DNA from 4 places in the Exiguobacterium sp. s127 genome. Region 1 is predicted to be linked to each of the others. Evidence: riboswitches for the same ligand, from Rfam matches in the RefSeq annotation. Region 1 holds a riboswitch; each other region holds the start of a gene.
The links. A riboswitch is a leader RNA that binds a small molecule or an ion and turns the genes downstream of it on or off. The one in region 1 is predicted to bind thiamine pyrophosphate.
Positions count from the first base shown of each region.

Region 1 (6,171 bases):
CAATCCGGTCACGTGCCGCGGCTTCGAAATCGAGCGACGCGAACAACTTCCGGCCGGCGACGGAAAGCGTGACATCCTCAAGACGGTAAACGATTTGACTGAGTTGCCCTTGCGACGAAAAGCGGATGTCAGGCACCGCTTTTTCCAGGAGCGGCCGTTTGAGTCGCTCAATCCGTTCGAGTGCCCGTTCCATGGCTTTTGCTTTTCGGAACAGTTTTTCGCTTGGCGGAGAGGCTTCATTTGCCCACTGGCGCAAGCGCCGAATCGCATCCTTCATCTGTTTGATTTTCTTTTGTTGTTCCGTGTAGGCGTGGAATTGTTCGAGGAGCAGGCGTTCTTTCGCGACCGTGTACGCCGAATAATTTCCTGGGTAGATTGTCAGTTCACCATCTTCAAGTTCAGCGATCAAGTTGACACTTGCGTCAAGAAACACGCGATCATGCGAGACGATGATGACAGCGCCCGGATAACTGTTTAAAAATTGTTCGAGCCATTCGATTGCTGCGAGATCGAGGTGATTCGTCGGTTCGTCGAGAATCAACAAGTCTGGTTCCACCAGCAGCATCCGGCCGAGGCAGATTTTCGTTTGTTCGCCACCACTTAATTGAGAAAAGGGACGTGTCAGCAAGGCATCGAGGTGGAGTCCGTTAATCATGCGCTGGATTTTCGAGTCGAGCAGGTAACCGTCCTGTTGTTCGAATTGTTCGGTCACACGCGTATACTCATTTAGCACATCGTCCAGGTGGTCAGCACTTGCCATTTGTTGTTCAAGCTGATGCATCGTCGTCCGTAAGGCGACGATTTGGGCAAATGCGGTCCAGAGAACATCAAGGCCCGTCAATTCTTCTGCGAACTGTGGAATTTGAGCCAAATAACCGATGGAAAGTCCTTTTTTGAGATAAAGGGTTCCGCTGTCCGCTGTTTCGAGTTGCGCGATTAAACGCAGTAACGTGGTTTTTCCGGTTCCGTTTCGACCGATCAATCCGATGCGGTCAGCTTGTTTAAGATAGAGCGAGACATCGGTTAAGACGGATGCTCCCCCAAATTGTTTTGTCAGGTGTTGGATGTCGCAAATCATGATCAGTAACTTCCTTTCATGCGCATCAAAAAACGGAGAACGCAAATAGCGCTCTCCGTTTACCGTAAAAGGTGCGCTTTGCTTTATTTTTCAGATGGATGTTCCTAAGAAAAGGGCAGACTCGTCCTTTAGAACGCCATTTCATGAAAAATCGCGCGCAACAGATAAAGTTGTTCCATCAACCATTGCTTACACGCAGCAAAACCCATCTTTTACACCACCTTTTCGTTTCGATAAAGTTAGTTTACCATGTTTTGAACTGAAAATGAAATCGTTTTCAGTTACTTGAACAGTCCGGAAATCGAGTTGAAGAACTTACTTAAGCCGTCAAACAGTTTTGCAAAAAATCCTTTCGTTTCTTCGGAGGTCGCGAACGCGTGGATATCTTGCCCGGCACCCTTTAATCCGGTCTCGATTTGTCCCCAGTTCAAGTCAGCTTTCTCCATTTGACTGAACAATGACGTCAACCGCTCCATTTGGGCGTCCGACAACTGGATGTTGTTATTTTGAATGACTTGGATGATGACATTCTCGATATCGACTTTGGTTTCCGGCTTTTGTTTGGCGATCTCTGCTTTGATTTCATTCATCAGTTCGGCGACTTTGTCCGTCCCGACCGTTTTTCCGACATCGGAAGTGACCGATAACTCTTGTTGGGCTAAATCTTTTCGTTCATCCGTCAATTTAATGCCGGTCTCAGCCGACGTTTGATCGTATGCTTTCATGATCCCCGTCAAAGCAGAGGTCCCGGTGACTTTATAAGGGGAAGTGATTGTGATGTCGGCGTCCGTTACGCCTGCAGTGACGAGCGCGTTCAAGTACATGTCTTTTGTTACCCAGGTAATGTTTTCGGTCGCGACAGATAAACCGTCGCCTTTTTCAGCGAGTTCGATTTTTGCGGAAGAGTACATATTGCCGCCGAGTTGCGATTGGGGAACGTTTTTCCCTAAATATTTTTCTTCATCCGCTGCCGTGGCGATGACGGGCGTAATGCCTTCCGGCGCATTCAATCGGGCGAGTACCCAGGCTTTATCCTTTGCCCCGAGCGATTCACCAAGCGTGATGATTGTTTTATCGACGACTTGCTCTGCTGAAGCAGCAGTCGGTAGAAGTAAACTTGTCGCTAAAAGCGTCGTGGTCATGATTTTTGTTGCTTTATTCATAGTATAAATCCTCCGAGTATAGTAGGTAGTATCAGGTGCTAATTTCATTGTAAGTGACGTCTTCCAGAACGGAATCGGTCTTGAGGCGGAATGAACCGCCCACCTCGTGTCCCTAATCCTATACTACATTTCATTTAAAATCCTGATCATGTGACTGAAAAAATGATATAGTGAAGAGGAATTAAATAATGACCACTAGGGGAGTCGGTAGGCCGACTGAGACGACGAAGACGTTTGGACCCTTTGAACCTGATTAAGTTTGGACTTACGGAGGGAAGTGGCGTGAATATCTCTCTTGTTGTCTCTTCACGTCATGCCCTGTTCGTAGGGTGTGGCGTTTTTTGATTCAACAAAAGGGGGAATTAGGTTGAAATTCAGTCAAGAAATTCGGCAAGCCGCAAAAACATATTGGGACAGCAGTTTTTCCCATCCATTCGTCACAGGCATTGGTGACGGGACGTTACCGCTCGAAAAATTTCGACATTATGTCATGCAGGATGCGTATTACTTAAAACATTTCGCAAAAATTCAAGCCCGGGCCGCCTCAAAGGCAACGGATTTTGCGACGATCGCGGAACTCGCGGAACATGCGACATCGACCTATGCGGCTGAGCTATCACTCCATCAATCGTTTTTTGAACCGCTCGCTATTACGGAAGCGGATTTAGCAGCGTTCGAACCGGCACCGACTGCGTATGCCTATGTCTCACATATGCATCATGCGAGCGAGGGGACACTCGGGGAAACGATTGCAGCGATTTTACCGTGTTACTGGCTTTATTATGAAGTCGGACAACAACTGTTGACGAAGTCACCGGCGTCACCGATTTATCAACAGTGGATTGCAACATACAGCTCGGAATGGTTCGAACGGGTCGTCTTTGAACAGGTCGACCGGCTGGATGCTTTGGCGGCGCAAGCGACTGAAGCAGAACGGGAACGGATGAAACACCATTTCGTCAGAAGCTGTTATTACGAATTGATGTTTTGGGAAATGGGCTGGACGGAAGAAACGTTTGAACGTCTCTTTACACAAGTTACGCGTCAACCAAAAGTAACGAAACGATAAGTACAGCTTTAGCCGCTGTTGATCAGCGCGATCAGACGGCAGACTGCACAAAACCTGAGCAATTTTCAGCTTTCGTAAAGAAAGTCATGGCAATCGCTCAGGTTTTTTTGTTGGTGGATTACAGGCATGATGAAAATTCTGGTAAGGAAATCAGCTGTACCGTTCAATCAAATCGTTTAATTGTTGTTTGACGGCGTTTCGGTCCATCAAATCGTGGTTCGATAAGGATAGCTTCGTCATCGTCTCATCCGCACCCGCCATCTCACTGAAGAGCGAACCTAAGTCGTGGGCACGACGGTCGATTTGCAAGACGATGTCGATGCCGGTACGGTCTTGGAGCATGATGAGTTCGACTTCATCGAGTTTATGGGCGAAGTACGTATTGCGTGCCGAATACTCGAGTTCCTGGGCGATCGGTAAATCCTTCCGGTAACGCCCGGGAAGTTTTTCCGTGTCCGCTTTCTTGAGTCGGAAGCCAAGTTCTTCCATCGCTTCTAAGATAACGGATTGGAGGTCATTGGCTTGGACGATGATGGCGTCCCGGTCTGACGGATCGACCGCCTGGGCGATATCGAGACCCGTTTCAATCCATGACTTCGATTGACTGACCGAGAGCGGCGTATTGAATGGTACTTGAAGCGTAAACGGAATTTCGCGTTCGACACCTGCTTCAATCGTAAAGGCGGCTTCGTTTAGCGAAAAACGATCGAGTGTGAACGTCGTAAATGTCGTGCTGTCCCTGACTTCTTCTTTATATTGTGTATTAAACGCTAAATAAATCCGATCGATTTCTTGGTCGACATTGCCGCCTTTAATATGGACGGTTCCGTGAATCTGTCCGCCTGGCTCACAGCGTTCGCTGTCGAGTCGTGTATCGACTGTGGCGGCACCGATTCCGATTTGTGATAAAAGTTTTTTGAACATCGTTCGTTCCTCCTTTAATGATGAAGCTACCTTACTTGTCGAATAGGGTGGAATTTGCTACAGTTTCGAAAGAACAATCAGAAAAGGACGGGACTACAGTGGAATTACACCAAGTAAAAGAATTACTCACTCAAAAGCTCGAGGCTGCTGCTCTCGTGCATGCAACGATTAGTGGTCCGCGCCAAAAGTCGAATGATCTTCGAAGAATCAAACTAAAACCGATTCTATTGAAAGATACGTATGCAATCCAGTTAGAGTTTCAATATGAACGGATAATTAAACACGAAAATTTGTCGGTTGATGAATTTTTAGAACGACTCGACGGATTGATGGAGGAATTCCGTCAATTTTTATTCCGTTTCGAGACGGAAGAAGTTCAGTTCCAGTTATCCAAAAAAATGAAAGTATCGTTAAAAACAACGCAACAGTCACCCCTGCAAGCAGAACTGTCGCATAACCGTAAAAAAAGTCATCTCCTTGAAGATGGTGTCGTCGTTCCGTTTTTAGTCCGACTCGGTGTCATGACGGAAGACGGACAAGTCAAACGGCAAAAGTACGATAAATTTAAACAAATCAATCGGTTCCTGGAGTTCGTCGAAGATAGTATTTCCGCGTTACCGACAGACCGAACGTTACGGATTCTTGATTTCGGTTGTGGAAAATCGTACTTGACGTTTGCCTTGTATCATTATTTAAGTGTCGTCAAAGGCTTCGACTTGAAAGTGACCGGACTTGATCTCAAAAAAGAAGTCATCGAAGAATGTACAGCGATTGCGCGCGATCTCGACTATACGAATCTCGAGTTTCGTGTCGGGGACGTCCATGATTATAACGAAGATACAGAGGTTGACTTAATGGTGACGCTTCATGCCTGTGACGTCGCAACGGATGTTGCACTTGCCCGCGCCGTTGATTGGAATGCGTCTGTCATCTTAAGTGTCCCGTGTTGTCAAAAAGAACTCAATCGTCAACTCGACTGTTCACCACTCGACGTCATGTTGCAACACGGGCTGATTCAAGAGAAGTTCGCTTCGCTTGCGACGGATTCGATCCGTGCCGAAATCTTGACGCTCGTCGGTTACGAGACACAATTGCTTGAATTCATTGATTTAGAGCATACACCAAAAAATGTCTTGATTCGTGCGTATAAAAATGACCGTCAGCCGTCGGAAGAAAAAATTGACCGTTACGTCGCCTTCCGTGATCTACTACATGCGAAACCATATTTGGCGCAAGAATTAAGCGGCAGACTTGGACAGATTTCATCTAAACTCGTACAATAAGGAAGAGAACGAATAAGGGAGGAATTAGACCGATGGATTTCCAAATGTATTTTGAAGACGTCGTCCAGACAGCACGTAAAGAAGCGGCAGCTGCTGGTTTTGAAGAATTAACGACAGCTGAAAGCGTCGATGACGCGATGAAGCGTGAAGGATTGACACTTGTCCTTGTCAACTCAGTATGTGGATGTGCAGGTGGGATTGCTCGCCCGGCAGCTGCTTACGTCAATCGAATGGAAGGCGTGAAGCCAGATCATTTCGTAACGGTGTTTGCGGGACAAGACCGTGAAGCAACGGACCGGGCACGCGAGTACTTTGAAGGGTATCCACCTTCATCACCATCATTCGCTTTGATGCAAGATGGCAACATTCTTTCGATGGTTGAACGTTTCGACATCGAATCGTTTACTGCAGAAGAAGTTGTTGAAAAATTAGAGTCATTGATTGAAATTTACGCATAAGTGAATCAACTGGAGCCGTGTTTCTTAATTGAAACACGGCTCCAGCATGTATACAAACGCTTATGAAGAGTGAACATGCGACATCTAGGTGCGATCCATTCGCTTTTCGCGGTTCTAAAGCGATTCAAGACAGATTGCGCTCTAAACCGTCTGCATGTCTGGATTTCCTTCACGGTATTTCCTAAAGAGCGTCACG
Region 1 covers NZ_JACSMO010000002.1:258,148-264,318, forward strand. The annotation lists gene KNP98_RS04370 (ABC-F family ATP-binding cassette domain-containing protein) at 1-1,078, opposite strand, end outside; gene KNP98_RS04375 (DUF1002 domain-containing protein) at 1,360-2,241, opposite strand; TPP riboswitch at 2,429-2,534, shown strand; gene tenA (thiaminase II) at 2,609-3,310, shown strand; gene KNP98_RS04385 (sporulation protein) at 3,461-4,234, opposite strand; gene KNP98_RS04390 (class I SAM-dependent methyltransferase) at 4,333-5,517, shown strand; gene KNP98_RS04395 (BrxA/BrxB family bacilliredoxin) at 5,550-5,975, shown strand.

Region 2 (6,171 bases), on a different contig from region 1:
TCCACGAGACGTCCGCGTCCTGCATCAGTTCGACGAACGCCTGGTAATCGGCAGATTTCTCGATTTGTTGGACGAGAACGGTCATGACACCGAACAGGACGAGAAAACCAATACAAGCGAGTCCTATACCAAACAAGATATTGCGTAACATATGCGAGCGTTCCTTTCGCTGTTGCCTCCGCTCCATAAAAGCGCCTCCCCTTGATTAGATTGTTTGTATAGTTATTCCTGTTCCGGGTGATTTGAAAACGAATCTTCTGCATTAAATACAAAAAGTAGCCCGTTCATGACGAACGGGTTACTTCCCAGACGCCAAACTCCGATTGGCAGGAACGCTTAGTTTACGATTTTTTTCACGTCCGACTGCCCCACCTGAGCTAAACCAAAATGTTCCCGAAGCGTAGTCCCTTGATAGGCTTTTCTAAACAATCCTCTTTTTTGCAGTTCAGGAACGATCAGGTCTACAAAATCCTCTAAGCTTGACGGGAGTGACGGCGGCATCAGATTAAATCCGTCTGCGATACCCATTTCAAACCACAGCTCCATCTGATCGACGATTTCTTCCGGTGTACCTATCAGTGTCAGGTGTCCCCCACCAGCTGCCAGATAACCTAACAGTTCTCTTAATGTAGGCTTTGTATCATCGATGATTTCAAGAATCGTTTTATAGCGTCCGACCGGTCCTGAAAACGCATCGACAGGCGGTAAGGACGGCACCGCTTTGTCAAGATCCCAATCAGAACAGTCCTGTTGCAAAAAGAAACTCAGTTGCTTCAAGGCATTCGCGACCGGTAATTTCTCATCCAGTTCGGCTTTCTTCGCCAGCGCCTCTTCCCGGGTTCGACCGACGTATGTAACCAATCCTGGAAAGATTTTAATCTGCCGCTCCGGTGACTCACTTTCTTTGATTTGTGTCTGTAGACTTTCCCGGAATGCTTTCGCTTGCTTTACATTCCACGACACCGAATAGACGGCATCCGCGTGCTTTGATGCAAGTGCAATCCCTTGGGCAGATGCACCCGCCTGCATTGCCACCGGCTTCCCTTGAGGACTACGCGGTGTAGACGAAGGACCTTTTACGTTGAAGTAGGTCCCGCTATGATGGAATGGTTGAATCTTTTCAGGATCAATTAACCGGTTGTCCGTCCGGCTCGAAAGGAAATCAGCTCGATCCCAGGATAAAAATAATTTTTCCATTACAGACGCAAATTCATCCGCCTTTTGATACCGTTCGTACCTTGCAGGGAGCCTATCCATACTATGGTTTAACGCTTCCCAGTCCGTCATCGACGTCACCAGGTTCCAGCCGACACGCCCGTTCGTCACGTGATCAAGGCTTAACAGTTGTCTCGCCGCTGTATACGGATTTGAAAACGTACTCGATATCGTTGAAACTAACCCGATATGGCGGGTTACTTGAGAAATAGCGGTTAAATTGATTACAGGATCGAGCCAAAAGGCCGGTAGTTCAGTTGCGTTTGCAGCAGGAAAAGATTGATTGTCAGCAAAAAATACAGCATCCAGGCAGCCCGCTTCCGCTAGTTGAGCCAATCGCTGATAATAACCGCTCTCCCCGATTTCTTCAATCGCAGAATCCGGCATTAACCATGCCGCTTGATGATGGCCACAGCCGTACAATAAAACACCGATGTTTAACTGCTTCGTTTTCGTCATCTTTAGGTCCCTGACTCCTTTCTCCTGAGCGCTGACATCAGTTCATCGTCAATCCGCCATCTACGGTTAGATTTTGACCGGTAATGCCAGAGGCTGCTTCTGACGCTAAAAAGGCGACCAATTGCGCAACCTCTTCCGGCGTCGTCACTCTTTTTAACGGAGTTGATTGGGCAATCAATTCGAATACTTCAGCGGTCGTCACAGCACTGGCATCCGTCACTTTTAACAAGCCGCCGGAGACGACATTCACGTTTATGCCGTACTGTCCTAGCTCTGATGCAAGATTACGCGTAAAGCCGATCAACCCTGCTTTTGCCGTCGTATATTCGTGATAGGGAACTACCGGGTTTTGATACAGATTCGTGCCGATGCTGATGATGGTGCCGTTATTTCGTTCAATGAATTGCGGCAGAACACTTTGCACGACGTGGAACGCTGCTTTCAACGTGCCATCCAACTGTTTTTGATAATCTTCCCATTCCAAATCGATGAATGATTTTTGAGCGCGCGGATCGAACTTAAAATCGACTAATGCATTATTGATTACGACATCGATTTGTCCGTAATGAGCTGTCGCTGACTGCATCAATGTCTCGACGTCTTCTCGCTTCGTGACATCCGCATACAGGGCAATGGCATGTTCTGCACCGAGCTCATTTACGAGTTCCTCTGCCGCATCCTTGCTCTTATAATAATTAATCACAACTTTAAACCCATTGTTCACCAATACTCTTGCAATCGTCGCGCCAAGTCCCCGACTGCTTCCCGTCACTACTACCGTTCTGTTCACTGTCTTCCACTCCTTCATCGTCTTTTGCAACTTAAATAGCGAAGTCGTAAACAAAAAAAGCGCAACTCTCCAAAAGGAAAGTTGCGCACGTCTAAATAATCACATAGCAAAAAACCGACAGACTGGTCTTCGCTTGTTTATTAGAGTCTACACTTCCCTACGCTAGTACGAACTAGTTCAGGTTCAAAGGGTTTGAGTATCTACTCATCTCAGTTTAGTAACACCCCTAGTGATTCTATTCAAGTTACTTTCACTTTAGCGGTCTTAGAAATATCTGTCAATAATGACAGGACAGTTTTGTCGGTGTCTCTTTTGATTACGAACGAAAGCCTTGCCTCCGTCGACCGGAAGCAAGGCTCTTTTGATTGCCATGATTTATTTCTCTGTTATACGCCTTCGTAGGCAAGTTCCATGATGTTCCGAAGTTCCGTCACGAGCGGCATTTTCGGATTCGCTGTCGTACATTGATCCTCGAATGCATCGACGGCCATCTTATCGAGTTTTGCTTCAAAGTCGGCTTTTTTGATGCCTTGGGCTTTGAACGACATTTTGATGTTCAACTGTTGTCCGAGTTCTGTGATCGCTTGGATTAATGATTCGACACCTTGTTCCGTCGTCGCTGCCGGTAGTCCGAGATAACGGGCGATTTCTGCGTACCGTTCATCAGCGATGAATGATTCATATTTCGGGAACGAAGCAAGTTTCGTCGGTTTCGCTGCATTGTAGCGGATGACGTGTGGCATCAGAATTGCATTCGTCCGACCGTGTGGCGTGTGGAACTCCCCACCGATTTTGTGTGCGATCGAATGGTTAATCCCGAGGAAGGCATTGGCAAACGCCATTCCGGCCATCGTTGACGCATTGTGAACTTTTTCGCGTGCTTCGGCATCGTCACCATTCGCATAAGCGCGTGGCAAGTAGTCGAAGATCATCTTGATCGCTTTTAGCGCCAGTCCGTCCGTATAGTCGTTCGCGAGGACGGAGACGAAGGCTTCTGTCGCATGTGTCAAGACGTCCATTCCGGTGTCAGCCGTGATTGATGCCGGGACCGTCATGACGAATTCCGGATCGATGATTGCGACGTCTGGTGTTAATGCATAGTCAGCAATCGGATACTTGACGTTTTTCTCTTTGTCCGTGATGACGGTAAACGGTGTGACTTCAGATCCTGTTCCAGACGTCGTCGGAATGGCGACGAACTTCGCTTTGTTACCGAGCGCCGGGAATTTATAGGCCCGTTTCCGGATATCGAGGAACTTTTGACGTAAGTTCGAGAACGTTTCGTTCGGTTGCTCGTAGAAGAGCCACATGCCTTTCGCTGCATCCATCGCTGATCCGCCACCGAGGGCGATGATCAAGTCCGGTTTGAAGTCGCGCATCGCTTGCGCTCCTGTCTGAACCGTTGCAACCGATGGATCCGGTTCGACTTGGTCGAAGATCCGGTAGCTGACGCCTGCCGGTAAGTTGCGGATGACTTTATCCGCGTAGCCGAACTCGACCATCGCTTGATCGGTGACGATCAACGCACGTGAGACATCTTGAATCGATTTCAAGTATTGGACTGAATTTTTTTCAAAGAAAATCTTTTCCGGTACTTTGAACCACTGCATGTTCACGCGTCGTCTCGCCACCTTCTTGACATTGAGTAGATGTTTCGCCGTTACGTTTTCAGAGACGGAGTTTTTCCCGTAAGAGCCGCAACCGAGTGTCAGTGATGGTGTCAATTCGTTATACAGATCACCAATCCCACCGTGTGCTGACGGGCTGTTGACGAGAATCCGGCAGGCTTTCATCCGCATTCCGAATGTCGTCATCAAGTCGTCATTCGTCGTGTGGATGACTGCCGTATGACCGAGGCCACCGATTTCAAGCATCCGTTCGGCGACATGGAACGCATCTTCCGTTGACTGGACGCTATACGCACCAAGGACAGGGCTTAGTTTTTCGTGTGAGAGTGGTTCTTCTGAGCCGACTTTTTCAAGTTCTGCGACGAGCATGACGGTATTGCTCGGGACGTCGATGCCGGCTTTTGCTGCGATCCATGTTGCCGGTTTCCCGACGATGTCAGCATTGACGGCACATGTATCGGTTTTGATGACGAGCGCTTCGAGACGTTTTTTCTCATCTGCTGTACAGAAGTAGCAACCGAGTGCTTCCATCTCCGCCCGAACTTCCGCGTAGATTTCCTGATCGATGATGACTGCTTGCTCCGATGCACAAATCATTCCGTTATCAAACGTTTTGGAGAGGACAAGGTCACTGACGGCACGTTTGATTTTTGCTGTTTTTTCGATGTAACATGGGACGTTCCCTGGTCCGACACCGAGTGCCGGCTTACCTGTTGAATAGGCTGATTTGACCATGCCGGCTCCGCCGGTCGCAAGGACCATCGCGATATCCGTGTGGTTCATCAAGACTTTTGTTGCTTCGAGTGACGGTTGTTCGACCCACTGGATACAGTCACGCGGTGCGCCCGCTTTGACAGCCGCGTCACGTAACGTTTTCGCTGCTTCGAGTGAGCAGTTTTGCGCTGACGGGTGGAAGGCGAAGATGATCGGGTTTCGTGTTTTAATCGCGATCAACGCTTTGAACATCGTCGTTGATGTCGGATTCGTCACAGGTGTGACGCCACAGACGACACCGACCGGTTCTGCGATATATGTTAGTCCGTTTTGAACATCTTCTTCTAAGACGCCGACCGTTTTTTCTTCACGGAGACTGTTATAGATATATTCTGTCGCAAACATATTTTTAATCATTTTATCTTCAAAGACACCACGTCCTGTTTCTTCTACGGCGAGTCGTGCCAGTTCAACGTGACGTTCGAGACCGGCAAGCGCCATGTCACGGACGATCGTATCGATTTTCTCTTGATCAAATGTTAATAATTCTTGTAATGCGGTTTGACCTTTTGCGACGATTTTATTGATCGTTTGTTCGACAGATGATACGTCTAGTTTGATTTTTTCTTTGACAGCCATGTTTGGTTTCCTCCCTATTTTGGAACGAATCTGAGTCTGCATTTCCTTACTAGATGTTAGGAATGCCAAGCTGATATTCAATAGTTTGTGCTTTCCTTCACAAATCAATCATACCGCCTTTTTGATGATTTGTGCATGACCATCCTGTGAACTATTTCACATCATTGAAAACGTTCTCATTCTCAAAAGGTGTTGTCGGACAAGGCATCCTTTTTGAATCCCTCGCCTGTGACTTTTCTCACAGGACCTGTTTTCTTTGCTTGTCTGACGGACGAAACATCGTGTAATCTATTAAAAGATACATATTTATTTGTTTTGAAGGAGGAAGTTTCATGACAATCGTCAACCAAATGCTTGCGTTCAACGAACAATTCGTCGAAGAAAAACAATACGAACAATTCATCTCGGATAAATTCCCCGATAAAAAGGTCGTGATCTTAACGTGTATGGATGCCCGCTTGACGGAACTCCTCCCGCACGCGCTCGGTCTAAAAAACGGCGATGCAAAAATCATTAAAAATGCCGGGGCCGTTCTGTCACACCCATTCGGTTCCGTCATGCGCTCGATCCTCGTCGCCTTATACGCACTCGGGGCGGAAGAAGTCATCGTCATCGGTCACCATGACTGCGGCATGAGTACGATCGACCCGGCAAACATGATTGCCGAGATGGAAGGACGCGGCATCAATCAACAAGTCCTAAAGACACTCGAAGCATCCGGCGTCG
Region 2 covers NZ_JACSMO010000005.1:159,714-165,884, reverse strand. The annotation lists gene KNP98_RS08765 (hypothetical protein) at 1-187, opposite strand, end outside; gene KNP98_RS08760 (LLM class flavin-dependent oxidoreductase) at 337-1,674, opposite strand; gene KNP98_RS08755 (3-oxoacyl-ACP reductase) at 1,712-2,482, opposite strand; TPP riboswitch at 2,602-2,702, opposite strand; gene adhE (bifunctional acetaldehyde-CoA/alcohol dehydrogenase) at 2,851-5,445, opposite strand; gene KNP98_RS08745 (beta-class carbonic anhydrase) at 5,778-6,171, shown strand, end outside.
Region 2: another riboswitch for thiamine pyrophosphate. It lies ahead of KNP98_RS08755 (3-oxoacyl-ACP reductase); the one in region 1 lies ahead of tenA (thiaminase II).

Region 3 (6,171 bases), on a different contig from region 1:
AATCTAATGAATGTCATAGGACAATCCGAAGCAAGCTCGCCACGAGACAAACGAGACAAAAAAACACTTGGTCGTGACGCGTCACGACAGGACGGACATAATACGTCCGCTCGGCTTGAAACCGACGCGCTTCCATCGCAATCGCGATTTGTTCCGAACGGATGATACTGTTCGTAAAAAGCGGTAAACTGATGGCGAAAAACGTCTGCCATGGCCAAATCGAGTGCTGTTGGCGGACACGCCGTGCTTGACGGATTGTTCTTATTTCCTGCTGAAAGATCGGAATAAAACGAATCCCTGCTAAAAAGCCGTATGCGAGACGGTCCGGAAGGCGGCACTGATGAATCAGGCTCATGACGAACCGGGTTTGGTCGGTCGTCGCGATGAACGTCAAACTGAGGAAGACGAAGGCGAGCATCCGCAGTGCAATCAACCAGGCATGACCGATACTTTCTTCCGTGACGCGAAACCAACCGAATGACCAAACTTCCGTACTGCCTTTTCCGAAGGCTGCCATCATCCAAAATGTCAGCAAGAACAAGACGAGGTAGGGGGAGACCCGTTTGGCGAGCGTCAACAGTGACCAACCGGAGCAGCCCAATCCGACCGCAGCGAGTAAAAGTAAGGCTATCGTTTCGCGTAACGTCGGTGCCGCAATCAAGAGCACCATCACGTACAGGAGGGCACCGAGCTTGAGTGCCGGATTAATACGTGCGAGCGGGGAGTCGTTTTCCTGCACGACGTTTCACCTCCTCGAGTTGCTGATACAAATACGATAACGGACGAGAGAGTTGGTTATGCTCGAGTAACGTCTCGTCTTTAAACAAAGTGTCCGGTGTGCCGTCGAACTGAAGTCGCCCGTCACCAAGGACGAGGACCCGGTCGGCATACTGGTGGACCAGCTCCATGTCATGCGTCACCATGATCAGCGTCGTCCCGTTTAATCGCGCCTGCTCGAACATCTCGATGAGTTGACTTGTCGTCTCGGCATCTTGACCGAACGTCGGTTCATCGAGCAACAGGACGTCTTTTGGTTCTAACAACATCGTTGCGACGCTGAGCCGTCGCTTTTGACCCATGCTCAGAGCGAGGGGCGACTGACGGGCGACATGGGTTAACCGGTAGGATTGCAACGCCGTTTCAATCCGCTCCGGCGTCGGTGCATCCATGCTGATGACGAGCTCGCCTTCGACCGTCTGCTTGAGAAATTGGAGCTCTGGCTGTTGAAAGACGAATCCGACGTGTCGGTAATAGCTCCGACTTTTCCATGTCCGCAGTTCTTTTTCGAACAAGCGGACCGTACCGCCTTGCGCCGGAATCAATTTCGCCAGTGTTTCGAGCAACGTGCTTTTCCCGGCACCGTTCGATCCGACGACCATGATCCATTCTCCGGCGTGTGTTGCAAGCGACAGGTCGTCGACAATCACTTGCTTACGGCGTCCTAACGCGGTGCGCGTCAGCGCGAACGTATTGTCGTACCGAACCGGAGGACGGTTGTTATTCACTTTTCGTAACCGCCCCGCCTGGGAAGAAGCGGGTGGCACGGTTTCCAGTTGATACGGGTAGAGGAGCGGCGTCGCAATGCCGCGTCGTTCAAGTTCATCGCGATGCTGACCGAAGACATCAAGCGGCGGACCATCGCGTAAAATCGTTCCGCCGTGATCGAAGACGAGCACCCGGTCACTGAACGTCACACAGCGGTCAAGCTGATGTTCAATCAGAACGAGCGTCAACGTCCGGTCGTGATGGAGTTCCTCAATCAGCTGCATCAAAACCCGATGTCCTGCCGGATCGAGTTGCGCCGTCGGTTCGTCAAGCAATAGAATATCCGGCTTAAGCGCTAGGACGCAGGCGAGGGCGAGTCGTTGTTTCATCCCTCCTGACAGTTGCATAATCGGTGTCGTCAGCGGCACATCAAGGCCGACACGTGCCAGTGCGGCGTCAATCCGGTCATCCATCTGACTGCCGTCGACTGAGCGATTTTCAAGACTAAAGGCAACTTCCGCTCCGACGGTCTGCATGCAGAACTGGTCGTCCGGATTTTGAAAAAGGATTCCGACCGTCCCGTTCGTTTTGCAGTGGCCGCTGACATCGGCTTCAATCGCGTCAGGTAATAAGCCGGCGAGAACATGTAAAAACGTCGTTTTCCCACTGCCGCTCGGTCCGACGAGCAACGTCGTTTCCCCTTCGTGTAGCGTCACCGTCACGTGGTGCAGGACGTTGTCATGTTGCCCCGGATAGCGGACAGACAAGTCGTTACAATGAATCATGCCGCATCCGGTTTCTGCCGCTTACGCCCGATCGCATAACCGTTCAACGTCCCTGTCTTGACGAGCGCATCGACGATGACTTTCGCAAGTAATCCACCGAGCAATGCACCGCTGACGAGTTGAAGGGAAAACGTCAACAGAAGTGTCGTCGTCGTATAGTAGGCGAAACCATTGACGACAAGACTATAGACCATACTGCCGATTGCGGCGAACATTCCGGATAGAACTAACGTCATTGTGTTGAACTTCCGGTATCCGAAGAGGGCAAAAGCGATTTCGGCACCGATTCCTTGAGCGAAACCAATCAATAAGGCCGATAATCCGAAGTGACTCCCCGTGAATAATTCGACAGCCGCGGCGACGACTTCTGCAATCAGTGCTGCCCCGGGCTTTTGAATGATGTAGGCGACAAGCGGACTCGCGATGACCCAAATCCCGAACATCCAGTTCGATCCGACCGGTCCGAAGATCGCGGAAATCGGTAACCACAATGTCGACCACCCTAAGTAGAGTACCCCGCAAGCAACCGACAACATCATCATGACGATGATTTCTTTCATTTTCCAACTGTTCATGTTCCTATCTCCCTTTGGCACAACCACCAGACAAACAAAAAGACCGCCCTCTATGAAAGAGAGCGGTCGCTGAATCTGCAAACATGCAGAAAAATTGAACGAATTACCGCTCCACTTTCCTACGCTAGTATGAACTAGATCAGGTTCAAAGGGTCCGAAGTGAATCGTCTCAGCCAATGGGCTCCCCTAGTGGATGTGCATATAGTGTGTACGCTATTTACTGTACCGACTCTACCGACAGTTGTCAATACAGATAAAAACCCTCCGCGAGGGGAGGGTAAGAAAAATTATTCTTTTTCTTCCGTTTGTTCTTCAATAGAAACTTCTTCTGTCGCTTCAGCTGATTCTTCAGCATCTGCTTCTTCGAGATCCGCTTCAAGTGTCGATTCGACGACGGCAACGACTTGAATGTCACCTTCCGTAACGATACGGTATTCTTTTTCTTCCGGTAAATCCGAAACCGATAGAGAATCACCGAGGTTAAGATTTGTCACATCGACTTCGACGCGTTCCGGTAATTTATCTGGTGTAGCTGCAACTGTTACTTTAAAGAGTGTTTGTGAAAGATATCCACCAAGTTTTGCACCAGCCGCTTCGCCGACGAGGACGATATCTGTTTCGACTTCTGTTTCTTCATCCATTTTAACAGCGATGAATTCAACGTGCTTGATTGTTGGTGTGAAGATATCCATATCGAGTTTGTTGATCAGTGTGTTGACTTTTTTACCACCGATTTGAAGTGCAACAAGTGCATTCTCACCATGTTCACGAACGACTTTGATCAATGCTTTTTCGTCAAAGGCAATCGGTGTACTTTCCACTTTGTAACCATACACGACACCAAGAGCTTTTCCTTCATGACGTAATTGCTTTCTAAGTGAGCGTGGGCGTACTTCGCGTTCTTCTACTTTTAATGTTACTGACATGTTCATTTCCCCCTTGAATTTGGTATAGCCCTCAAAAGGTAATGAAGAAAGGAGTGGAACGAATCGTTCCGGATCAAGACAGTGCATCGAATGCTATTTCAAATTGATTTCATAAAAATGAAGATCGAAGTGAGTGGTTAGCATTTCTCTCCCAGGTCATTACGCTGATATTGAGAAACATGTGGTTGTAAAAGCAACTCGCTGATGCGGTGCTATGATAGTTATACCCCTGTAACATTAAAAGCTAAACATCAACCGGAGAAAAAACGATAGCCAGAAACCTGTTCTCCCTAGAGCAGCAACGATTTACATCATGTAAAGAAATCGGTGCCTTTCCTCTTATTCAAGCAATTGAACCATCTCATCGACCGATAACGCAAGTGACGCCGGTTGTTCAAGTATATCCGTCACGAGTGTCGCTTTCCGTTCCTGCAGCTCGATGATTTTTTCTTCGATCGTGCCTTTCGTGATTAATTTAATGACTTCGACCGTCTGTGTTTGTCCCATCCGGTGTGCCCGGTCAGCCGCTTGCTGTTCGACAGCCGGATTCCACCAACTGTCATATAAGATGACAGTATCCGCCGTCGCCAGGTTCAGTCCGGTGCCGCCCGCCTTCAGTGAAATCAAAAACAGATCGACTTCGCCTGCATTAAAACGGTCGCAGCGTTCGAGACGCTCCGCAATCGGTGTATCCCCGCGCAGTTCGAAATGAGGGAGGTGCAACTCATGCAGGTCGTCCCGAATCAAATCGAGCATTTTTGTAAACTGTGAAAAAATTAAGATCCGTTTGCCTGCTGCCCGTTTTTCTTGAATCAAGGCGAGCAACCGGTCCCGTTTCGCCGACCGACCACGGTAGTTTTCGACGAACAACCGGGGATCGCAACAGATTTGCCGGAGCCGGGTCAATCCGGCGAGTAACTTCATCCGTTCTTCCGGTTTTGACTGATCGAGATGCTGTAACGTCTCGAGCTGTAACTTTGCCAAGTGGGCGGCATAGAGTTTTTTCTGTGCCGCCGTCAGTTCCGTGTACTGATGGACGACTTGTTTCGCCGGCAACTGTTGCAAAACATCTTTTTTCGTCCGGCGCAGCAAAAACGGTTCGACGAATTGTTGAACGTCCCGTGCTGACCAGTCGAGAAACCGTTGCCGGTCCGGCAAGAGTGCCGGGAAGACGACGTCAAAGATTGACCAGAGATCAAGCGTCTTGTTTTCGAGCGGCGTCCCCGTCAAGGCAAACCGCCGCGTCGCCCACAGTTGTTTTAAGCTGACCGTCGTCTGCGACCGTGGATTCTTCAGATGTTGTGCTTCATCAAAAAAGATACAATCGTAATGGATCGTTTGATGATTTTTGATGTCGAGCCGGAGCGACGGGTAGGAGATGATGAGAATGACGTCGTCCGGCAAGTCTTCGAGCTGTCGTAAGCGCGACGCACGACTCCCGCTGAGCACACGGACGGTGCGTGTCGGGGCAAAGCGGTGCAGCTCTGCTGCCCAATTGTAGAGGAGTGACGCCGGGGCGACGATCAAGACACGTGCACTCGGGAGCGTTTCGATATAACCGATGGCTTGAATCGTTTTGCCGAGTCCCATCTCGTCCGCTAAGATGCCATGACAGTCGTGTGCCGCAAGACTCTTGAAGAAGCGGACGCCGTCTTGCTGATACGGCAAAAGTTGTGTCGCGAGCGGTTCCGGTAACGCCAGTCGCTCTGTTTTTCCGGCTTTCATCTCGAGCAATCGTTCCTTCAATTGACTATGGACCGTCAAGAAGGCAGCCGGGGTCAACAGGGACAAGTTCGGCACGGCAGGAACGGTCAATTCCGCTTCAAGCAACGTCTGTTCCGTCGCGTCCGCTTCAAGCAACAACCGCTTGATTTGCTTGAAGGCACGGTCTTCAAGCGACAACAATTGTCCCGAGCGTAAACGGTGGTACGTCTTTTGCGTCACGAGTGACGCGAGGACCGCCGACAGTTCTTGTTCTGAAATCCCGTCCATCGAAAACTTGAACGTCAACCAATCGAGTCGCTTCGTCACGTTGACTTCAATTTTCGGATGGAATGGACCGGGGAGCAATGCCGTTTTGATGCTCGCCGTCGCGTATAACTCGAGTTGACCGAGGGCAACCATCGGGTCAAGTAAACCTTTTAAGACAACGTAGTGATTACTTTCTCCTTCTACTACATAACGGGCTTGATCCGCGCAGAGTCCTGTCGCTTCCAAATAACGCGTCACCGCCCGCTCCGTCGACAAGTCACGCCCGATCCAGCGTGTCGGAGTCAACGGGTTGACGGTTTTGCCGTCGTAATCAAACGTGACGACGACTTCCAGGCGGGTATTGATCCGGTCGAGAGCCAGTTTGACGCGAGGGGATCCGCTGACGAGTCGGCCCCGGACAGCGGCGCT
Region 3 covers NZ_JACSMO010000012.1:60,289-66,459, reverse strand. The annotation lists gene KNP98_RS13870 (energy-coupling factor transporter transmembrane component T family protein) at 14-739, opposite strand; gene KNP98_RS13865 (ABC transporter ATP-binding protein) at 705-2,270, opposite strand; gene KNP98_RS13860 (ECF transporter S component) at 2,267-2,845, opposite strand; TPP riboswitch at 2,945-3,043, opposite strand; gene KNP98_RS13855 (50S ribosomal protein L25/general stress protein Ctc) at 3,133-3,771, opposite strand; gene KNP98_RS13850 (DEAD/DEAH box helicase) at 4,111-6,171, opposite strand, start outside.
Region 3: another riboswitch for thiamine pyrophosphate. It lies ahead of KNP98_RS13860 (ECF transporter S component); the one in region 1 lies ahead of tenA (thiaminase II).

Region 4 (6,171 bases), on a different contig from region 1:
GTAACCGTCGCTCTTGAAATCACAGCTGCCGGTAGTCTGATGGATCGCTGGTTTCCACAGGTTCCCGTCGTCATCTGGTGCGCCTTATTTACCGTCATCTTATTCGGATTGAACGCGATCTCTGCGAAAGCATTCGGAGAAGCAGAATTTTGGTTTTCAAGTCTTAAAGTACTCGCCATCCTGTTCTTCATCGGACTCGGGGGAGCCGCATGGTTCGGATGGATTGATATGGCGGCTGAACGACCAGCTACGTTGTTCGCGAACTTCACGGCGAACGGCTGGTTTCCGAACGGGGCTCTCGGCGTCTTGACGACGATGATTGCCGTCAACTTCGCTTTCCAAGGAACAGAATTGATTGGTGTCGCTGCCGGGGAATCGAGTGATCCAGAAAAATCGATTCCGAAAGCGATTCGTAATACGGTTTGGCGGACGTTTATTTTCTTCGTCCTCTCGATTACAATTATCGGGGCTTTAATTCCGTATGAATCGGCGAGCGGCATCAGCAGTCCCTTCATCATGGTATTTGACGCAATCGGTATCCCATATGCTGCAGATTTGATGAACATCGTCGTTTTGACGGCACTCTTATCCGTCGGAAACTCTGGACTGTATGCTGCGACACGCATGCTCTGGTCGATGTCGCAAGAAGGCATGATTTCAAAGAAACTCGCCATCGTCAATCAGCGGGGTGTGCCGATGCGCGCCTTAACGTTCACGATGCTGTTCGCGATGTTATCCTTATTGACGGCATTCTTCGCAGAAGATACCGTCTTCATCTGGCTATTATCCATCGCCGGTCTCGGAGCACAAGTCGGTTGGATCTCGATTTCCGCTTCGCAAATCGCTTTCCGACGCCAATTCATCAAGGCAGGACACACGCTTGACGAACTGAAGTTCAAAACACCGTTCTTCCCAGTCTTACCCATCCTCTCATTCTCACTCAATCTGCTCGTCTTAATCAGTTTAGGTTTTCAAGCCGATCAACGCGTCGCCTTATATCTCGGCGTCCCTTTCTTCCTACTGACATGGGTAAGTTACCATCTTTTCGTCAAAGGAAAACATATCGCTGCAAAAAGCGAACAACAAGCAGCCAGTTCGACACTTCAAAACGAACAACGATGACTTGTTATCTGGCCCTGGATACACCGGGTGCCGGAATCCGTTGAACTTAAACAGTCGACTGACTAATAAATCAAAACGCCGATGCTTCCGTTTTACATACGGAGTCATCGGCGTTTGCCATACCTATCTTTTTGTTCATGACGTCATGACGTGTACTTGAAGAACGCATGTCCCGGTCGCATCAGCGAGATATGATGGAATCGCGTCTATCGCGTTTTTATTTTTCATGCGTGCGCAGGACGAGGACTTCCCCTTCGACGACCGTCACTTGCGCAACACCAACCCACTCATTGCTGACCGTCAGCGAACCACCGACCGGAACAGGATGCTCCGTCAAGGGGTATTTGACGCCGCGTAACGTCAAGTTCGACGGGACAAGGGGAATGAATGACAGGTAATGATACCCTTCAGACGCGAGTTCGTACTGACCGGTTTTCCAGTACCGGACATCCTCACGTTTCGTCACGAGTCGTGCCATCGGAAATTGTTTTAACAAATAGACGTTCTGTAGCGTCATGTCGAGCCGACCACCCGTCGCACCAAAGATGAGTAGTTCAGCACCTGCAGCCTGTTCGGTAGCGTAACGTAACGCTAGTTCTAAGTCCGTTTCATCTTTTTCTGCCGGATGAAGCAATCCACCATCCGGAACGTATCCGAGCGAATCAAAGTCACCGATTGCCACATCAAAATCAAGTCCTTGCTCCACTAATGTCGCAATCCCGCCGTCAACACCGATAATCATCGTCTTGTCTTTCACGAATGGTGCGAGCGTCGGGACGTCTTCTACCGGTCCTGCCGCAACGATTAAAACTCTCATCTTTAAATACCGCGAGCGGAGTAACGTAAAAGACGTGGTGCTGTCGTAAGCAAAATACCTGCAACGACCCCACATAAAACGTACGACGGAGCCATATACGTCGCGTTATAAATGAACGAGTAAGGAACGACCGGTCCTTTGGCATACTCTGCAAAAAAGACGATTCCACTGATGACATGACAGATGTAACGTAGACCGGCACCTAACAAGGTCGCAAACAAAACAATCGTCATGAGACGCTTTTTTTGACCTTCTGTTGCTGCTTTTTTGACTTGGCCTGCAAACACTCCACTCAAACCGACGACACCATATGCAAGCGTATAGTCAAGCAGCGGTTGGACGACCGTCAAGACTTGCGGAGCGAACATCAATTGAATCGTTCCGACGAGCGCACCCGTGATGACACCACCAACGACGCCGTGACGAAAGGCCATGACGAAAATCGGTAACATCGCTAAGCTGATGGATCCGCCTTGTGGCATTTTGAACGGAATCAATAAATCAAATACAACACCGAGACTCGCGAAAATCGCAATCTCCATTAACATTTGTAATCGTTTCATACTGTGTTCCTCCTAAAAATAAAATAATGATGACAACAAAAAGGCAGTACGACGGACGCCGTACTGCCTGCGTGCGCCACATCCCTACGTCCGTCTGAACGGAACAGGTTCGAAGGGTTAAAGTCTACTCACTTCTCTCAGCCGCTTGACGCGACACCCCTTGCGGTCAAAATTTAATTGTCTTGGCTCTATTATACGTGAGCCGCGTTTCGAATACTAGTGATGGCTTCCGCATAGTCTGGTGCATTGTAGATTGCAGAACCTGCGACAAGGACGTTTGCCCCATTGTCGATACACAGTTTTGCCGTTTCCGCGTTGACACCACCATCGATTTCAATTTCGAACGTCAAACCGCGCTCTGCTTTGATCATCGCCAATTGCTTCAGCTTCGTCATGACGCTCGGCAAGAAAGCTTGTCCGCCAAATCCTGGATTGACCGTCATCAACAAGACCATGTCGACTTCTTCTAGGACATGTTCAATCGTCGACAGTGACGTGTGTGGATTCAGCACGACGCCGGCCTTTGCTCCAGCCCCTTTAATTTGTTGCAAGACACGATGGACATGATTCGTCGCTTCGACATGGAAGGTGACGATATCCGCTCCTGCCGCTACAAACGCTTCGACGAAGTTTTCTGGTCGATCGATCATTAAATGAACGTCAAGGACCATGTCCGTCTTTTGACGAAGACTACTGAGGACGGGTAGACCAAATGAAATGTTCGGGACGAACTGGCCGTCCATGACGTCGAAATGGATGTAATCTGCTCCTGCCGCCTCGACAGCTTTAACGTCTCGTTCTAGGTTGGCGAAATCTGCTGATAAAATAGATGGTGCGATTTTAATCATTTCAATACCTCCGCGCTCGATTCTTGATTTCCTCTACAAACATACCATAATTCGTATAGCGTGAGGACATGATTTCTTCTCCCTCAACTGATTTTTTGACAGCACAGCCTGGTTCGTTTAAATGCAGGCAACCACGGTATTTGCACGTATCTTGCCGTGCGACGAATTCTGGAAAACACCAACGTAATTCTTCGATTTCCATCTCGTGTGGAAAATCGAGGTTCGAAAACCCTGGCGTATCAGCAATCAAGCCCTCTGCAAGCGGAATTAACGTCACATGACGCGTCGTATGTCGTCCGCGTCCGAGCGATTTCGAGATGTGGCTCGTCTCGAGATCGAGCGTCGCATCGAGCGCATTCAACAATGAACTTTTTCCGACTCCCGACTGTCCCGCGAGCACACTTGTTTTTTCCTTGAGTAGCGGGCGGACTTCCTCTACCCCTTCTAGCGTCTCACTCGACGTCTCAATCACCTGATAACCGATTTGTCGGTAACCGGCAATCGCCGTCCGGACTTCTGCTTCCGCTGTTCCTTGCAACAAATCCATCTTCGTCAAGATAATGATAGGTTGAATCTCTTTTGCTTCGATTAAGACTAAAAATCGATCGAGCAAATGGGCTGAAAAGTCCGGTTCTGCTGCTGAGACGACAAGCAACGCTTGATCGATGTTTGCGACCGGTGGACGAACCAGGAAATTTTGCCGTTCCTTCACTTCTAAAATGTATCCAGTTTCGCTTTCGATATGCAATACGACCTCATCTCCTACAACAGGACTGATACCACGTTTTCGGAAGTTTCCCCGAGCGCGCGATCGCACCTCGCCCTGCGTCGTCATGACATCATAAAACCCACCTTGTAGACGAATGATCGTCCCGTCCCGATTTTCTTCGATACGATTTTCTGCCATCCCATGCCCTCCTTCAATTTGCGGTTCGTAGCACACTCATTGTTCTGCTTTCGCTTGTTTATAGGTAATCGTTTTCGAGCGATACACTACATCATCTTTATAAATTGTGATTTTTCCTTCTTCGCCCGGATCAATCGTCACCGGAACATCAAATGTTTCATCACTGTCAATCGACTCTTCAATCACCGTACGTTTCCCTTTAGCATCATCCGTCTCGATTCGAATGACTTGCCGCGGCGGATCTTCATCCCCTTCACCTACAGCATCGTAGGCTACTTTTTCCGGGAAGGTCGCCGTCACGGTTTGTTCTTCCTCCCCTTTTGAAATAAAGACCGTCACGGAATCGTTCGGCTCGACTTTGACACCCGCTTGCGGAAATTGACGAATGACTTGGTCCAGTTCGACTTCACTCGAAAATTCTTGTTCGAATGTACCGTCGAGACCTGTCGCGTCCAAGTACGCTTTTGCTTCAGCACTCGACATGTTCGTCAAATCCTTCAATTCAAACGCTGACGAACCTTCGGATACCGTGATTGTAATCGTCTGTTCCTTTGCAATCACTTCTGTTCCGGCTGAAATCGATTGCCGGATGACATTGCCTTGTTTGATGTCTTCCGACTCTTCTTTTTCGACATCTACTTTTGAGAACCCAGCATCCTTCAAGATCGAGGTCGCTTTTTTCTCTGTTTCGTCCGTTACATCCGGCACTTCGACCGGATCACTGCCCGTCGAGACAACAAGATTGACCGTCGAACCTTTTTTGACGGTCACTTTTGCCCGCGGTGCTTGACTGATGACAAGTCCTTCATCAATCGTATCACTCGATCGCTTAGTCGATTCGACGATAAAACCGAGTTTCTCAAGTTGTTTTTCGGCCTCGTCCGCATCTTCTTTTGCGACATCCGGCACAACGACTGTCGGATCCGGCCACATCGCGAACGTTGTCGCGGCACCTCCGAGTAGGAGGAGGAATACGAGCACAATCCACCATCGCTTTTTTTTCTTTTGCTTCGGTACAACTGTCGCGACCGTAGCTTCTTCTTCCTTGACCGGAGTTCCGGACGGAGCCGAGACTGGACTTAACACCATCGTTTGCTCCATCGGATCTTCCCCGCGAACCCCTTCATCTGCTCGTTCAACAGATAATGCCGTCACCATATCTTCCCGAAATTCAGCAACGGATTGTTGCCGATCGTGCGGGGCCTTCGCTAGTGCCTGCATGATACAGTTTTCTAGCGCTTGCGGCACGGAAGGATTCAAGACGGATGGCCGCCGCGCTGTATCTTGCAAGTGTTTTAATGCCACGGCAACGGGTGAATCTCCTTCGAACGGGACGTGTCCTGTCACGAGTTCATAAAGGACAGCACCGAGCGAATAAATATCCGATTTTTCATCGGCAAATTTTCCTTTTGCCTGCTCAGGTGAGAAGTAATGCACTGAACCAAGAACGGACATCGTATGTGTCAATGTCGCGTTCGACATCGCGACGGCAATACCGAAGTCCGTCACCTTGACCGTACCATCCTCTCGGACGAGCATATTTTGTGGTTTTATATCTCTGTGGATGATGCGATGGGCATGGGCATGATCAATCGCGTCACAAATCTGACTGATGATTTCAACCGCTTTATTGATTGCGAGCGGTCGTCCTTCACAGTAGGTTTTCAACGTCATCCCATCGATGAACTCCATCACGATATAGTAAATCGAATCCTCTTCACCGACATCATAGACGGCAACGATATTCGGATGGTTCAAACTCGTCGCAGCATGAGCTTCGCGCTCAAAGCGCCGAATGAATTGTTCATCATGCGAAAATTCAGTCCGTAAAATTTTGATTGCGACATTCCGTTTTAAGATTTCATCATAAGCTTGATAGACATTCGCCATCCCGCCATTTCCAACTAGCCGTTC
Region 4 covers NZ_JACSMO010000003.1:79,445-85,615, reverse strand. The annotation lists gene KNP98_RS05365 (amino acid permease) at 1-1,122, shown strand, start outside; gene KNP98_RS05360 (thiamine diphosphokinase) at 1,340-1,939, opposite strand; gene thiT (energy-coupled thiamine transporter ThiT) at 1,942-2,502, opposite strand; TPP riboswitch at 2,567-2,673, opposite strand; gene rpe (ribulose-phosphate 3-epimerase) at 2,694-3,350, opposite strand; gene rsgA (ribosome small subunit-dependent GTPase A) at 3,352-4,257, opposite strand; gene pknB (Stk1 family PASTA domain-containing Ser/Thr kinase) at 4,294-6,171, opposite strand, start outside.
Region 4: another riboswitch for thiamine pyrophosphate. It lies ahead of thiT (energy-coupled thiamine transporter ThiT); the one in region 1 lies ahead of tenA (thiaminase II).